One region of the Saccharopolyspora sp. NPDC045941 genome, then DNA from elsewhere that is predicted to be linked to it. Evidence: riboswitches for the same ligand, from Rfam matches in the RefSeq annotation. Region 1 holds a riboswitch; the other holds the start of a gene.
What was found. A riboswitch is a leader RNA that binds a small molecule or an ion and turns the genes downstream of it on or off. The one in region 1 is predicted to bind glycine.
Positions count from the first base shown of each region.

Region 2: linked by a shared signal. The riboswitch ahead of gcvH (glycine cleavage system protein GcvH) and the one ahead of gcvP (aminomethyl-transferring glycine dehydrogenase) in region 1 are both predicted to bind glycine.

Region 1 is NZ_JBWKKU010000006.1:90,072-97,671, forward strand. It holds gene clsA (cardiolipin synthase ClsA) at 1-690, shown strand, start outside; gene gcvH (glycine cleavage system protein GcvH) at 882-1,265, shown strand; gene garA (glycogen accumulation regulator GarA) at 1,399-1,866, shown strand; gene AC07FN_RS06745 (bifunctional nuclease family protein) at 2,258-2,734, shown strand; gene AC07FN_RS06750 (MerR family transcriptional regulator) at 2,974-3,543, shown strand; glycine riboswitch at 3,632-3,733, shown strand; gene gcvP (aminomethyl-transferring glycine dehydrogenase) at 3,906-6,800, shown strand; gene AC07FN_RS06760 (HesB/YadR/YfhF-family protein) at 6,984-7,253, shown strand; gene AC07FN_RS06765 (energy-coupling factor ABC transporter permease) at 7,430-7,600, shown strand, end outside.
Region 2 is NZ_JBWKKU010000012.1:122,148-129,747, forward strand. It holds gene AC07FN_RS12240 (NAD(P)/FAD-dependent oxidoreductase) at 176-1,291, shown strand; gene AC07FN_RS12245 (NmrA family NAD(P)-binding protein) at 1,288-2,145, shown strand; gene AC07FN_RS12250 (NAD-dependent epimerase/dehydratase family protein) at 2,156-3,022, shown strand; gene AC07FN_RS12255 (L-serine ammonia-lyase) at 3,432-4,787, opposite strand; gene gcvH (glycine cleavage system protein GcvH) at 4,817-5,188, opposite strand; glycine riboswitch at 5,235-5,334, opposite strand; glycine riboswitch at 5,335-5,439, opposite strand; gene AC07FN_RS12265 (PucR family transcriptional regulator) at 5,552-7,108, shown strand; gene ald (alanine dehydrogenase) at 7,487-7,600, shown strand, end outside.

The DNA.
Region 1 (7,600 bases):
ACGGAAGACACCACGAGCGGGGATCGCGGGATGAATCCCGATCCGGCGGGGCAGGGCCCCGCGGCGGAGCGCCCCGATCCGGGCATGGCCCGGATACGGGAGGCCGCCGCCGGCGTGTGGGCCGATCCATGGTGGACACTTCCGAACCTGCTCAGCGTGATCCGGCTGGCCGGCGTTGCGGTGTTCCTCTGGCTGCTGCTGGGCCCGAAGGCCGACCTGCTCGCCCTGCTGGTGCTGGTGATCAGCGGCATCACGGACTGGCTCGACGGCAAGCTCGCCCGCTGGCTCAACCAGTACAGCCGCATCGGCGAGCTCCTCGACCCGGCCGCCGACCGCCTCTACATAGTCGCGACCCTGGTGGCCTTCGTGCTGCGCGACGTGGTGCCCTGGTGGGTCGCCGCCGCGCTGGTCATCCGCGACGTGGTGCTGACGCTCTGCCTGCCGGTGCTGCGCTGGCACGGCTACGAACCGCCGGAGGTGCACTACCTCGGCAAGGCCGCGACGTTCTGCCTGATGTACGCGTTCCCGCTGTTGCTGCTGGTGCAGGAGGACTTCCCGCTGTCCGAAGTGGTCCGACCGATCGCCTACGCCTTCACCTGCTGGGGCGGCGCGCTCTACCTGTGGGCCGGCATCCTCTACCTCGGCCAGGTGATGGCGGCGGTCCGCCAGGCCCGCGCCAGACCGGCCTGAGCGCCGTCCGGACGTCCCGCGCGAAGGGCGCCGCTCGCCGAGCCGAATCGGCGGGCGGCGCCTTTTCGCGTCGCGCGCTGGAGGGTCGCCTTGCGGCCTGCGCCGCGTGGTGAATACGCTCGCCGAGCCGATCACGCGAACCTCCGTGACCGGTGATCCACAGCACCAGCGGAGCAGGGAGGCGGGACCACGTGGCGGCCCCGGACGAGATCAAGTACACCGAAGAGCACGAGTGGATTCAGCGCACGGCTGACGACAAGGTGCGCATCGGTATCACCGACTACGCCCAGCAGCAGCTCGGCGACGTGGTGTTCGTGCAGCTGCCGGACCTCGGCCAGCAGGTCACCGCCGGCGATTCGATGGGCGAGGTGGAGTCGACCAAGAGCGTCTCGGAGATCTACGCGCCGGTCACCGGCGAGGTGGTGGCCCGCAACGAGCAGCTGGAGGACGAGCCGGAGTTGGTCAATTCGGCTCCGCTGGACGACGGCTGGATGGTCGAGCTCAAGCTCGCCGACCCGGCGCAGCTGGACGGTCTGCTCGACGCCGCGGCGTACCAGAAGCTGACCGAATCCTGATCCGACCAGGCAAGATCGTCGGTCTGTCAGGGGCCGAGAGGAAGATGTCGGGAGTCCCGCGTCCCGTGTCTGTACCTGCACGGTACGTTGGGCACATACTTGGCACGATCTATCCGCGTAGAGGAGAGCTCAGGTGAGCCAATTCCCCGGCCACGGCGACGTTCCGCCGGAGCAGTCACCGGAGACCACCTCGGTCTTCAGGCCCTTCCTCTCGGAGCCGGAGAGCACCGAGAGTGCGTCCCCGGAGCCCGCCGCCGCATCCGGGGTCGATGCGCTGCCCGCAGGGTCCGCCCTGCTGGTGGTCAAGCGCGGCCCCAACGCGGGATCGCGATTCCTGCTGGACCGGGAGACCACCAGCGCGGGACGGCACCCGGACAGCGACATCTTCCTCGATGACGTCACGGTTTCCCGCCGGCACGCCGAGTTCCGGCGCGAGGGCAACGACTTCGTGGTCGTCGACGTCGGCAGCCTCAACGGCACCTACGTCAACCGGGAGCCGGTCGACACCTCGGTGCTGGCCAACGGCGATGAGGTGCAGATCGGGAAGTTCCGGCTGGTGTTCCTGACCGGCCCGATCGATGGGGGCCCGGGCGCCCGCTGAGGGGCCCTTGGACCGACTAGTCCATCCGCCAGCGGGGCGGCGCCGAAGCGGCGTCGCCCCGCTGGCGCGTGAAGGTAGTGCGCAGCCGAGATCGACTGACTTCCCGCGCGGGGAATTTCCCGCCGTCGCAACCGGTTTCCACGTTGTAGCGGCCGCCTTTCGACCGGTCCGGCGGACGGGTCGGCGGTGTATCGTGCTGGTAATGCTCGATGAAGAGCTCAGCCAGCGGTTCGGACCAGATGCACCGGCAGGAAGGCCGCGGATTCGGTGGTCGACCAGACCGCTAAAGGGATGGGCGTGTCCGCCGCAACGCGGGTAGCGTCGGAGGCGTCGGTGCGCGATCCTCGACGGGGATGTCACGCTTCGGCGCGCTGGAGGAGGCGATGTGACGATGAGCAGCGAGATGCGCGTCGTCGGCGTGCGAGTTGAACTACCAGCAAACCAGCCGATTCTGCTGTTGCGCGAGGCGCACGGCGAGCGTTACCTGCCGATCTGGATCGGCTCGGTCGAGGCGACCGCCATCGCGCTGGAGCAGCAGGGTGTGCGGCCGCAGAGACCCCTTACCCACGACCTGTTGAAGGACGTCATCGGCGCCCTCGGGCGCGACCTGGAACAGGTGCGGATCACCGACCTGCAGGACGGCACCTTCTTCGCCGAGCTGGTGTTCGACGGGGATGTGCGGGTCTCCGCGCGGCCGAGCGACTCGGTGGCGCTGGCGCTGCGCATCGGGGTGCCCATCCACGCCGACGAATCGGTGCTGGACGAGGCGGGGCTGATCATCCCGGACGAGCAGGAGGACGAGGTGGAGAAGTTCCGCGAGTTCCTGGACTCCGTCTCCCCGGAGGACTTCCGCGGCGCCGACACCTGAGCCCGCCGATCGACCGACGACACAGCCCGGCCCCTGTCTGCGCGAGCAGGCGGGGGCCGGGTCGTCCGGGTGCCCCGCGCGTCGCGTTGACCTCCTCGCGGGGCAGGCATACCGTCGAACTTACGCGAATTGCCCCGGTGTGATTCGGCCGCTGGGCGGTGTTCGCGGCCTCGGACCGCGATGGTCCGGGAGCTGGTGATCGTCGTCGTCGGCTTCGTGCCGGACGAGGGGAGGCAGGCGTGGTCGAGGAAGCGTCCAACCGGGATGCTGCCGTGGAGCAGGGCGAGCTGTTCCCCGACGCCTCGCTGCCGGACGAACTGGTCGGCTACCGGGGTCCGGCCGCCTGCCAGATCGCCGGCATCACCTACCGCCAGTTGGACTACTGGGCGCGCACCAAGCTGGTCGGCCCGTCCATCCGCGGCGCAGCCGGCTCCGGCTCGCAGCGGCTGTACTCGTTCAAGGACATCCTGGTGCTCAAGGTGGTCAAGCGACTGCTGGACACCGGGGTGTCGCTGCACAACATCCGGGTCGCGGTGGAACACCTGCGCAACCGGGGCGTGCAGGACCTGGCCAGGCTGACGCTGTTCAGCGACGGGACGACGGTCTACGAGTGCACCTCTGCCGAGGAGGTGGTCGACCTGTTGCAGGGTGGCCAAGGAGTGTTCGGCATCGCCGTCAGCGGTGCGATGCGCGAGATCAGCGGCACGATCCACGACTTCCCGGCGGAACGGGCCGACGGCGCGGAGCTGGTCCCGATGGACGACGAGCTGTCCCGTCGGCGGCGCGACCGGCAGGCCGAGACCGGCTGAGCCGACCGGCCCCCGACCGGGTGGTGTGCGGCCGGTGACATCGCTGGTCCGCTCGGACCCCCTGATCGGGTAAGCTGCGGCACATCGCCGACCCCGTGCGGGAGAGTCCGGCCCGGCCTAGGCCGCGGTCGGCGCCGAAGGAGCAACCCTCCCCGCCAACCTCTCAGGCCACCTGGACCGCACGGGCGAGATACCTCTGGAAAGAGGGTGCACCACGGCCGTGGTGCACCCCGCCGACGGTGCAAGCCCGGTTCCCGGGTGAAGCTCTCAGGCGTTCGCTTCGCGGACAGTGACAGAGGGGGAGAGCAGGGCAGTTCCGGCTGCCTGCCGCCCTTTGCCGCCGCGACGATTGAGGTTTGGCGATGACCGACGTGACCCACGACCGCATTCCCCTGGCCGCCCTGGAGCACGGCACGCCGTTCGCCGACCGGCACGTCGGCCCGATGCCGGCCGAACTCGCGCGCATGCTCGACGTGATCGGCGTCGGCTCGCTGGAGGAGCTGGGGCAGAACGCCGTGCCGGACACGATCCGGGAAGGCGACCTGCAGCTGGCGCTGCCGGAGCCGGCCACCGAGTCCGAGGCGCTGGCCGAGCTGCGCGAGCTGGCGCGCCGCTGTCGCCCGCACACCGAGATGATCGGGCTCGGCTACTACGGCACGGTCACGCCGCCGGTGATCCTGCGCAACGTGCTGGAGAGCCCCGCTTGGTACACGGCCTACACGCCGTACCAGCCGGAGATCTCGCAGGGCCGGCTCGAAGCGCTGCTGAACTTCCAGACGATGGTGGCTGACCTGGCCGGGGTGCCGGTGGCCAACGCGTCGATGCTCGACGAGTCCACCGCCGCGGCCGAGGGCATGACGCTGGTGCGCCGCGCGGGCCGGTCGAAGTCGCCGCGGTTCGTGGTGGACGCCGACACGCTGCCGCAGACCATCGCGGTGATCGGGACCCGCGCGGAGCCGCTGGGCATCGAGGTCGTCGTCGCCGACCTCGCCGCGGGCGCGCAGGCGTTGCCGGACGGCGAGTTCTTCGGCGTGCTGCTGTCCTACCCGGGCGCTTCCGGCGCGGTGCGGGACCACGAGGAGATCATCGCGGAGGTCCACCGGCGCGGCGCGAAGGTCGTCGTCGCGGCCGATCTGCTGGCGCTGACGCTGCTGCGCTCGCCCGGCGAGATCGGCGCGGACGTGGTGGTCGGCAGCACCCAGCGGTTCGGCGTGCCGATGGGCTTCGGCGGCCCGCACGCCGGGTTCATGGCCGTGGCCAAGGGCTTCGAACGGCAGCTGCCGGGGCGGTTGGTCGGCGTGAGCGTCGACGCCGACGGCAACCAGGCCTACCGGCTGGCGCTGCAGACCCGCGAACAGCACATCCGCCGCGAGAAGGCCACCAGCAACATCTGCACCGCGCAGGTGCTGCTGGCCGTCGTGGCCTCGATGTACGCGGTCTACCACGGCCCGGCCGGGCTGCGGTCGATCGCGACCCGCGCGCACCGGATGGCGGCGGTGCTCGCCGAGCAGCTGCGCCGCGGCGGCGTCGAGGTGCTGCACCAGGAGTTCTTCGACACGATCTTCGTGAAGGTGCCGGGCAAGGCCGACGACGTCGTCGCCAGGGCCCGCCGGGGCGGCATCAACCTCCGCCGCGTGGACGCCGACCACGTCGGCATCAGCTGCGACGAGACCACCACGCGGGCGCACCTGGCGACGGTGTGGCAGGCCTTCGGCGTCACCGGCGGTGACGTCGACGAGCTCGACATCGAGACGCCGGACGCGCTGCCCGCGGCGCTGGAGCGCACCTCGGAGTACCTGACCCACCCGGTGTTCCACACCCACCGCTCCGAGACCTCGCTGCTGCGCTACCTGCGGCGGCTGTCGGACAAGGACATCGCGCTGGACCGCAGCATGATCCCGCTGGGCTCGTGCACGATGAAGCTCAACGCGACGGCCGAGATGGAGCCGATCACCTGGCCCGAGTTCGGTTCGCTGCACCCGTTCGCGCCCGCGCAGGACGCCGAGGGGCTGCTGTCGATCGTCAAGGACCTGGAGACCTGGCTGGCCGAGGTCACCGGCTACGACGCGGTGAGCCTGCAGCCCAACGCCGGCAGCCAGGGCGAGTTCGCCGGCCTGCTGGCGATCCGCGCCTACCACCGCAGCCGTGGTGACGAGGACCGGGACCTGTGCCTGATCCCGGCGAGCGCGCACGGCACCAACGCCGCCAGCGCCGTGATGGCCGGGATGCGGGTGATCGTGGTCCGCTGCGACGACGCCGGCAACATCGAGCTCGACCACCTGCGCGAGCTGGTCACCGAGCACGCCGACGACCTCGCCGCGATCATGATCACCTACCCGTCCACGCACGGCGTGTACGAGGACACCGTGCGCGAGGTGTGCGGGCTGGTGCACGACGCGGGCGGCCAGGTCTACGTCGACGGCGCGAACCTCAACGCCCTGATCGGCCTCGCGCGGATGGGCAAGTTCGGCTCCGACGTCTCGCACCTGAACCTGCACAAGACGTTCTGCATCCCGCACGGCGGTGGCGGTCCGGGCGTCGGCCCGATCGGCGTGCGTGAGCACCTCGCGCCGTTCCTGCCCAACCACCCGCTGCAGCCCGCCGCCGGACCGGCGACCGGCGTCGGCCCGATCAGCGCCGCCCCGTGGGGCAGCGCCTCGATCCTGCCGATCTCCTGGGCGTACGTGCGGATGATGGGCGCCGACGGCCTGCGCCGGGCGACGCTGACCGCGGTCGCAGCCGCCAACTACGTCGCCCGCCGCCTCAACAACTACTTCCCGGTGCTCTACACCGGCAAGGGCGGCTTCGTCGCGCACGAGTGCATCCTCGACCTGCGGCAGATCAGCAAGACCAGCGGCATCACCGTCGACGACGTCGCCAAGCGGCTGGCGGACTACGGCATCCACGCGCCGACCATGTCGTTCCCGGTGGCCGGGACGCTGATGGTCGAGCCGACGGAGAGCGAGAACCTGGCGGAGCTGGACCGGTTCTGCGAGGCGATGATCGCGATCCGGGCGGAGATCGACAAGGTCGTCGCCGGGCAGTGGCCGGCCGACGACAACCCGTTGGTGGGTGCCCCGCACACGGCGGCGTCGCTGGCCAAGGACTGGAACCACGCCTACTCCCGCGAGGAGGCGGCCTACCCGCTGGGCACCGACGTGACGAAGGTCTGGCCCCCGGTGCGCCGCATCGACGGCGCGCGAGGCGACCGCAACCTCGTCTGCTCCTGCCCGCCCCTGGATGCCTACCAGGCGTAACAGCTGTCGATACGCCTTTTGCGAAAGAGGTGCAGCGACGCCCCCGGACCGCTGTTGCGGCCGGGGGCGTCGTGGTGTCCGGGGCCGGTGACACGCCGGGGGCGGTTCGGTTTGCGTCGGGGCGGCGGCTGATGACACGGTGGCCCCTTCAAACCGACCGGCTCGGAGAAGGGGTTGAGCACAATGCTCACCATCAGCGAGAGCGCTGCAGAGGTCATCAAGCTCGTCCTCGTCGGCGGCGACTCTCCGGAAGGTTCCGGCCTGCGCATTGCGCCGGCGGGCGAAGGACTGCAGGCGTCGATCGCCGCCGAACCGCAGTCGGGCGACGAGGTGGTCGAGGTATCCGGTGTGCGGGTGTTCCTCGAACCGCAGGTCGCCGCGCTGCTCGGCGACAAGGTGCTGGACGCCGAGCGGGACTCCAACGGCGAACTGGCGCTGGCAGTCCGAGACTGACCGAACGGACTCGAACCGTCGTCCTGGGCGTTATGCCCGGGACGACGGCTTTTCTCGCCGGACTGCGATCTAGGACTCCTGCCAGCTACTGGTGATTGCGGTATTGCGGCAACTACTCTCGATGCGCAGCTGTTCCGGTCAGGAGGGAGCGCGTCGTGCCGACCACCACGCTCGCCATGCACATGAGCGACGGGTTGCTCAACGCGCAGACGGCGGTGCTGTTCGCGGCCGTGGCGATAGCCGGGCTGGCGGTCGCGCTGACCAAGGCGCGGGCCGACCTGGACGACCGGACGGCGCCGATGGCGGGGTTGGTCGCCGCGTTCGTCTTCGCCGCGCAGATGATCAAC
Region 2 (7,600 bases), on a different contig from region 1:
TCCGATTTCCTTTCCTTCCCCGGAAGATGCCGCCTCGCCCGAGCGAGGCGGCATCTTCGCTTCGCGACCGGCTCCCGAGAACACGTGATGTCGCGGCCGGGCCGGGCGAAGCATGCTGGGTTCCGGCTGCCGCAAGGAGAACCAGACGCCGGCAAACGGCTGGAGGAGCGGAAAGATGGCTGAGCACAAGAGGGAACTGGACATCGCGGTGATCGGCGCCGGGGTACTCGGGTTGTCCACCACGGAGGCCCTGCTGCGGCGCGGCGCGAACGTGAAGTGCTTCGACGGCCGCCGGCCCGGGTCGGGCCAGTCGGGCGGGCTGTCCCGCACCTTCCGGCACCGGCACGACGATCCGCACATCGTCGACCTGGCCGCGCGCGGCCTGGCCGGCTACCGCGAGTGGGAGCGCCGCTCCGGCGTCGAGATGGTGGGCACCGAGGGCTGCGCGTACCTGGGCACCACCCCCTCCGACACCACCGGCCTGAAGATCCACCAGGTGCCGCATCACTACGCGCCGGCGGCCGGCCGCGCGGAGGTGTTCGGCGCGCTCGGGCCCATCGACGGCCCGCTGCTGGTCGACCCGACCGCCGGGGCGCTGCGCGTCAACCACGTGATCGAGACGCTGACCGGCTGGGTCGGCGACCACATCATCGCCAACGACATCCACAGCCTCCTGGTGCTCGACAACGGGAAGGTCGAGTTCCAGACCGCCGACGCGATCTACCACGCGCGGCACGTCGTGCTCTGCGCCGGCGTCGACACGCCGCGCCTGGCGGCCCGCCTCGGCTGGGACATCCCGCTGGACTGCGCGCTGCACGCCCGCCCGCACTACCGGATCCGCGAGGAGCTGCGCGGCGCGCCGACGCCGTGCTGGGTGGACAAGTCCGGCCAGTTCGGCGAGATGGTGTACGGCTCGGTGATCCCCTACACCGACCAGTACGTGCTGGGCCTCATCGGCGACGGCGTCGACGTGCCGTTCGACGCCCGCGGCGCGCTGACCGGCGAGGAAGGCATGGAGGACCACGTCCGCCGGGTCACCGGCTACGTCGAGCGCGCCCTGCCGGGGCTGATCCCGGAGCCGATCGGGGTGCGGGTGTGCATCATGAGCAAGCTGCCCGCGGGCAGCGACGCGCTCCGCGCCTGGCACGCCCCCGGGGTCACCGCGATCGCCGGGCACAACCTGTTCAAGTTCGCCCCGGAACTGGGCGAACTGCTCGCGGACTCGGCGGTGCACGACCGGCTCCCGGCGGACCTGGAGCTCGCCGGGGCACGCGCGCTGGGGGCGGCGTGAGCGGGCCGGTCATCGCCGTCGCGGGCGCATCGGGTGCCGTCGGGCGCGCGGTGACGCGGGAACTCGTGCGGCTCGGCCACCGCCCGCGCACGCTGGTGCGCCCCGGCTCGCCGAACCGCGCGCCCGACGCGGCGGTCATCGAGTGCGACCTCGCCGACCGCGCCTCGACGCTGAGCGCGCTGCGCGGCGTGGACCGGTTGTTCATGCTCACCCCGTTCCACCCGGAACAGCTTGTGCTGCAACGGAATCTCATCGCGGCCAGCGGCGAGGCAGGGGTGAGCCGGGTGGTGAAGCTGTCCGCGCTCGGAGCGCTGGCGGGGGCCGAGTCGAGCATCCACCACCAGCACGGCGTCGGCGACGACGAGCTGCGCGCCGCGGGCATTCCGCACGCGGTGCTGCGCCCCAACGCTTTCATGCAGAACGCGCTGCAGTGGCTGCCGACGATCCGGGCGCGCGACGCGATCGTGCTGCCGGTCGGGGCGGCGCGGGTCAGCATGATCGACGTCGAGGACATCGCCCTCGCGGCGGTGAGCCTGCTGACCGCGGACGTCGCGGCCGGGGACTACGACCTCACCGGGCCGGAAGCCCTCGGCTACCGGGAGGTGGCCGAGATCCTGTCCGAAGTGGCCGGACGCCCGATCCGGCACGTGGACGCCGCGCCCGCCGAGGTCGCGGCGGCCATGCGATCGGCGGGAGTGCCGGACTGGGCGGTGGCGGCGCGCCTCCAGCTCTACGCCACCTACCGGGCCGGCGAGGCGGAGGTGGTGACGACGGCGGTCGCCGACATCACCGGCCGGCCGCCGCGCGACTACCGGTCGTTCGCCGCCGGACTCGCCGAGCAACTGCGGAACTGAAGGGGAACCGATGCACGTATTCGCCATCGGGGCCAGCGGGGTCCTGGGCCACCACCTCGTCCCGATGCTGCTGCGCCGCGGACACGACGTGACCGCCATGGCGCCCGGCGACCGCCTCGACCGTCTGCCGGAAGAAGCCCGCCGGATCCGGGCGTCGCTGCTCGACCCGGTCGCCGGGCGACTGCTGGCGACGGAGTTCAAGGACGTCGACGCGGTGGTCAACGCGGCCACCGCGGTCCCGCCGACCGCGGGCAGCTGGGCGCTGAACACGGCGCTGCGCAGCACCGGAACCGCGGTGGTGACCGACGCGCTGCAGGAAGCCGGGGTGGGGCGCTTCGTCCAGATGAGCATCACGATGGCCTACGCGGACGGCGGCGACACCCCGCTGACCGAGACGGCGCCGTTCGATCACCGGCCGGAACGGACGACCATCGTCGCCCCGGTCCAGGCGATGGAAGCCGCGGTCCGCGAACTGCCCGCCGACGAGATCGCGTGGAGCATCCTGCGCGGCGGACGCTTCGTGGGCCCCGCGACGGTGCAGGACCAGCAGCGGGCCCGGCTGCGCGCCGGGCGGCTGCCCATCCCGGGCGACGGGCGGTCGTGGGCGGCGATGGTGCACGCGCGGGACTACGCGGAGGCGGTGGTCGGCGCGCTGGAGCGCGGCTGCGCGGGCGAGACGCTGAACATCGCCGACGAGCCCGTCCGGGTCGCGGACTACTACCGCGAGCTGGCCCGCACGGACGGCAGCCCGGCCCCCGGGCAGGCGCCGGACGAAGCGGCCGAGCCGTCGCACCGCGTCAGCAGCGAAGCGGCGCGACGCCTCCTCGACTGGTCCCCGGCGCACGGCATCTGGCCGGTGCGCGGCGGGGAGCGGTGACAGGAAAGTTCCCATCCTCGCACCGGAGCCGACGGCGGGAAGGCTCCACCACAGGAGCCCGGTGGCTCCTCGGTGACAGGAAAGTTCCCATGCAGTCACCGCAGGAACCGGCCTGGTGACAGGAAGGTTCCCGAGCTCGCACCGCACGGCTCAGTGGTGACAGGAAGGTTCCCATGCAGTCACCACACGGCCTGGCGGTGACAGGAAAGTTCCCATGCACTCACCGCGGTGCTGAGCGGCGCTGACAGGAAAGTTCCCATGCTCGCGCTACGGACCCGGTGGCAGAGAAGTTCCCATCCGCATGCCACCAGGCCCCGGTGCGGGCGGTGACAGGAAGGTTCCCCAGCGCTCACCGCACAGCCCGGTGGTGACAGGAAAGTTCCCATGCACTCACCGGGCGTGCGGCGGGTCAGCACTCGATGACGTTGACGGCGAGGCCGCCGCGAGCCGTCTCCTTGTACTTGACCTTCATGTCCCGGCCGGTCTCGCGCATGGTCTTGATGACCTTGTCCAGCGAGACGAAATGGGTGCCGTCGCCGCGCAGCGCCATCCGCGCCGCCGTGATCGCCTTCACCGACGCGACCGCGTTGCGCTCGATGCACGGGATCTGCACGAGACCGCCGATCGGGTCGCAGGTGAGCCCGAGGTTGTGCTCCATCGCGATCTCCGCGGCGTTCTCCACCTGGCTCGGGGTCCCGCCGAGCACCTCGGCGAGCCCGGCGGCCGCCATCGAGCACGCGGACCCGACCTCGCCCTGGCAGCCGACCTCGGCACCGGAGATCGACGCGTTCTCCTTGAACAGCACGCCGACCGCACCGGCCGCGAGCAGGAAGCGCACCACGCCGGCGTCGTCGGCGCCCGGCACGAACCGCATGTAGTAGTGCAGCACCGCGGGGACGATCCCGGCCGCGCCGTTGGTCGGCGCGGTCACCACGCGCCCGCCGGCCGCGTTCTCCTCGTTCACCGCGAGCGCGAAGAGCGTCACCCACTCCAGCGCATCGTCGTGCTCGGTCAGCGAAGCGGCCAGCTCCGCCGCCCGTCGCCGGACCTTGAGCCCGCCGGGCAGTTCGCCGGAGTTCCGGCATCCGTTGTCCACGCATTCGCGCATGACCTGCCAGATACCCAGCAGCTCCTTGTGCACGGCGTCCTCGCCGCGCCAGGACAGCTCGTTGGCCAGCATGACGCCGCTGATCGGCAGCCCGGACTCCTCGGTGCGGGCGAGCAGTTCCGCGCCGGTCCGGAACGGGTACCGCACCGGGGTCGCGTCGGGCTTGATCCGATCGGTGCCGGTGGCGTCCTCGTCGACGACGAAACCGCCGCCGACCGAGTAGTAGACCGCGCTCTCCAGCTCGACCCCGTCGGTGCCGGTCGCGGTGAACCGCATGCCGTTGGGGTGCAGCGGCAGCGACTTGCGCCGGTGCATCACCAGGTCGCGGTCCACGGTGAACCGGATCTCCTGCACGCCGTCGAGCCGCAGCCGCCCGGTCTCCCGGATCTCGGCGACCCGGCCCTCCACCGCCGCCGGGTCGACGGTCTCCGGGCTGTGCCCCTCGAGACCGAGCAGCACCGCCTTCGGGCTGCCGTGCCCGTGCCCTGTCGCGCCGAGCGACCCGAACAGTTCCGCCTTGATCCGCTTGACCTGCGGCAACCGGCCCTCGCCGTGCAACCGCTGCACGAAAAGGCGGGCCGCGCGCATCGGACCCACCGTGTGCGAACTGGACGGCCCGATACCGACCGAGAACAGGTCGAAGACGCTGATCGCCATTGACCGTCTCCTCCCTCGCCTATTCCCCGCTACTCCGCGATCACCGCGGCGTACTGCTCGGCGGTGAGCAGGGCACCGGTGTCGGAGGTGCGCACCTCCAGCAGCCAGCCCTCGCCGTAGGGCTCGGAGTTGACCAACGCCGGATCGTCCACGACGGACTCGTTGATCGCCACGACCTCGCCGGTGACCGGCGCGAACAGGTCGCTGACGGACTTCGTGGACTCCAGCTCGCCGCAGGCCTGGCCCGCCTCGATCTGCTCCCCCACCTCGGGCAGCTGCACGAAGACGATGTCGCCGAGCGCGTCCGCGGCGTGCTGGGTGATGCCGATCCGGACCAGCTCGTCGCGGTCCTCGATCCACTCGTGCTCTTCGGTGTAGCGCAGGTTCGCAGGCAGGGACATGTCGGGAGGCTCCAAGGCTTTCGGGGGCAGAGATGCCCGGGGCTGGGCCTCCCCCTCTGTTTCGGAACCTGAGAGCTTCGCCGCGGTTTCTCGCGGCTTGCACCGTGGGTGGAGCGTCAGGGATGACGCGCGCTTTCCAGAGTTGCCTCGCCCGAACGGTCATGGGTGCCTGAGAGTTTGTGGGGAGTCTTGCTCCTTCGGCGCCCTGACGGCTCGGTATGAGCCCTCAAGGTCTCTCCCGCACGGGGTCGACGGCCGGTATGCAATTGTCGATGTGCTCAGCAACGATAAACGGGCCAGCCCTGGTGTCAATGCCCTCCCCCACCTGACTGGCGGCGGCCCGAAGCACTCAGGAGGCCGGTGATGCTGGACATCCGGGCGCTGGTCGAACGGGTCGGCCCCACGCTGCTGCGCACAGTGGTCAGCCCGGAGCCGACGGTCTGCGTGGGCGACGTCGTCATCGCCGAACCCGATGAGCCGCCGACCGCGGCGGGCGGCGACCTCGTGCTGGGCGTGGCAGTCGCGGATCGCGAGCAGGCGAAGCGGCTGGCGAGGGCCTGCGGCGCGCAGGGCGCGGCAGCAGTGCTGCTCAAGCCGCCGATCTCGGCGGACGACGCGGTGGCCGCGGCGGCCGAGGAAGCCGGGGTGGCCCTGGTGGAGGTCCGGCCGGGTACCGGCTGGGCGCAGTTGGTGTGGCTGATCCGGGCGGCGCTGGGCGGGACCGGCATCGAGGAGGCCGACGCGCGCGGCACCGGGGTCGGCGACCTGTTCCGCCTCGCCGACGCGGTCGCCGACGTGGTGGACGCGCCGGTCACGATCGAGGACGCGCACTCCCAGGTCCTGGCCTACTCCGCCCGGCAGGACCTGACCGACCCGGCGCGGGTGTCGACCATCATGGGCCGGAAGCAGCCCGACGAGGTGCTCGCCAAGTTCCGGGCCCGCGGCACGTTCCGCCAGCTCAGCAAGGGCAGTTCGGCGATCTTCGTGCCCGCCCAGCAGGACGGCACCCTGCCCCGCCTGGTGGTGCCGATCCGGATGGGCGGCGAGCTGCTCGGCTCGATGTGGGCCGTGGTGCCCGGGGAGGTCTCCGAGGAGCGGTCCACCGCGTTCGCCGACACCGCCCCACTGGTCGCGCTGCAACTGCTGCGGTGGCGGGCAGTGGCGGACGCGGAGCGCCGCCGGTCCGCCGAGCAGGTGCGGCTGCTGCTGGAAGGGGGCGAGGGCTGGCGGGTGGCCGTGAACGAGCTGGCGGTGCCCAACGAGGCGCATCGGGTCGTCGCGATCGAAATGCCATCGTCCGCCGGGCCAGCGGAGGGGCACCGGCTGGCGATGTGGGAGTGGATCACGCGCGGGATCGGGCGGCGCCCGCTGGTCACCGAGATCGGCACCATGCTCTACGCCCTGGTGCCGGACCGGGCGGGCGCGGGCGGCTGGCCGGACCTGCGGGAAGCGCTCGTGTCCCACGACGCTTCGCCGCGCCCGCTGATCGCGGTGGGCAATGCGGTGGCGGTCGCCGACCTCCCCCAGTCGCGCGCGCAGGCCGAGGAGCTGGTCGGCCTGCTGCGCACCGGCCAGCTGCGCGACCGGGTGGCGGTGTACGAGGACAACTGGCACCTGGTGGTGCTCAGCCGGATGGCCGGTGCGTCGACCGACGCGGGCGTCGGCTCCCTGGGCCCGCTGCCGGTGCTGCGCGAGCACGACCGGACGCAGGGCACCGAATACCTGGCAACCCTCCACGCGTGGCTGCGCCACCCGGGCGACCCGCGGCAGGCGAGCCGGGAGCTGCGCGTGCACCCGAACACCTTCCGCTACCGGATGAAGCGGCTCACCCAACTCGTGGACATCGACCTGGAGAACCCCAACGTCCGCGCAGCGCTGTTCGTGCAACTGCTCGCCGACCGCTGGGCCCAGCACGGCTGACAGCAAGGGAACTTTCCTGTCACCCCGCCCTCGCCGAGCCGCGCCCCCGGCGGCTGCGAGAGAGGGCACCTTCCTGTCATCACCACACCCGTGACGCACGTGCGCTGACGTGTGAAAGGGAACCTTCCTGCCACCGCATGACAGGAAAGTTCCCTTGCTTTCACTGGCCGCCCGGGTGGCTGCGAGCAAGGGAACCTTCCTGTCACCCGGGCCGTCCTCGCCGGGCCGTTTCCGCCCCTCTCGACGCGTTGGCGCCGTCGCAGCAGGCTTTGTGCTGCGGGCACAAAGCGCGCGGGGCAATCTCATCCTGCGGGAATGATGCGCCCCTTTCGGCTGCAGCGGATCGTGGTGCGCAACAGGAGACGAAAGGATTCCGCCGTGAAGATCGCAGTGCCACGCGAGATCAAGAACAACGAGTACCGGGTCGCGATCACACCTGCGGGCGTGCACGAGCTGACCACCCGCGGTCACGACGTCTTCGTCGAGACGAAC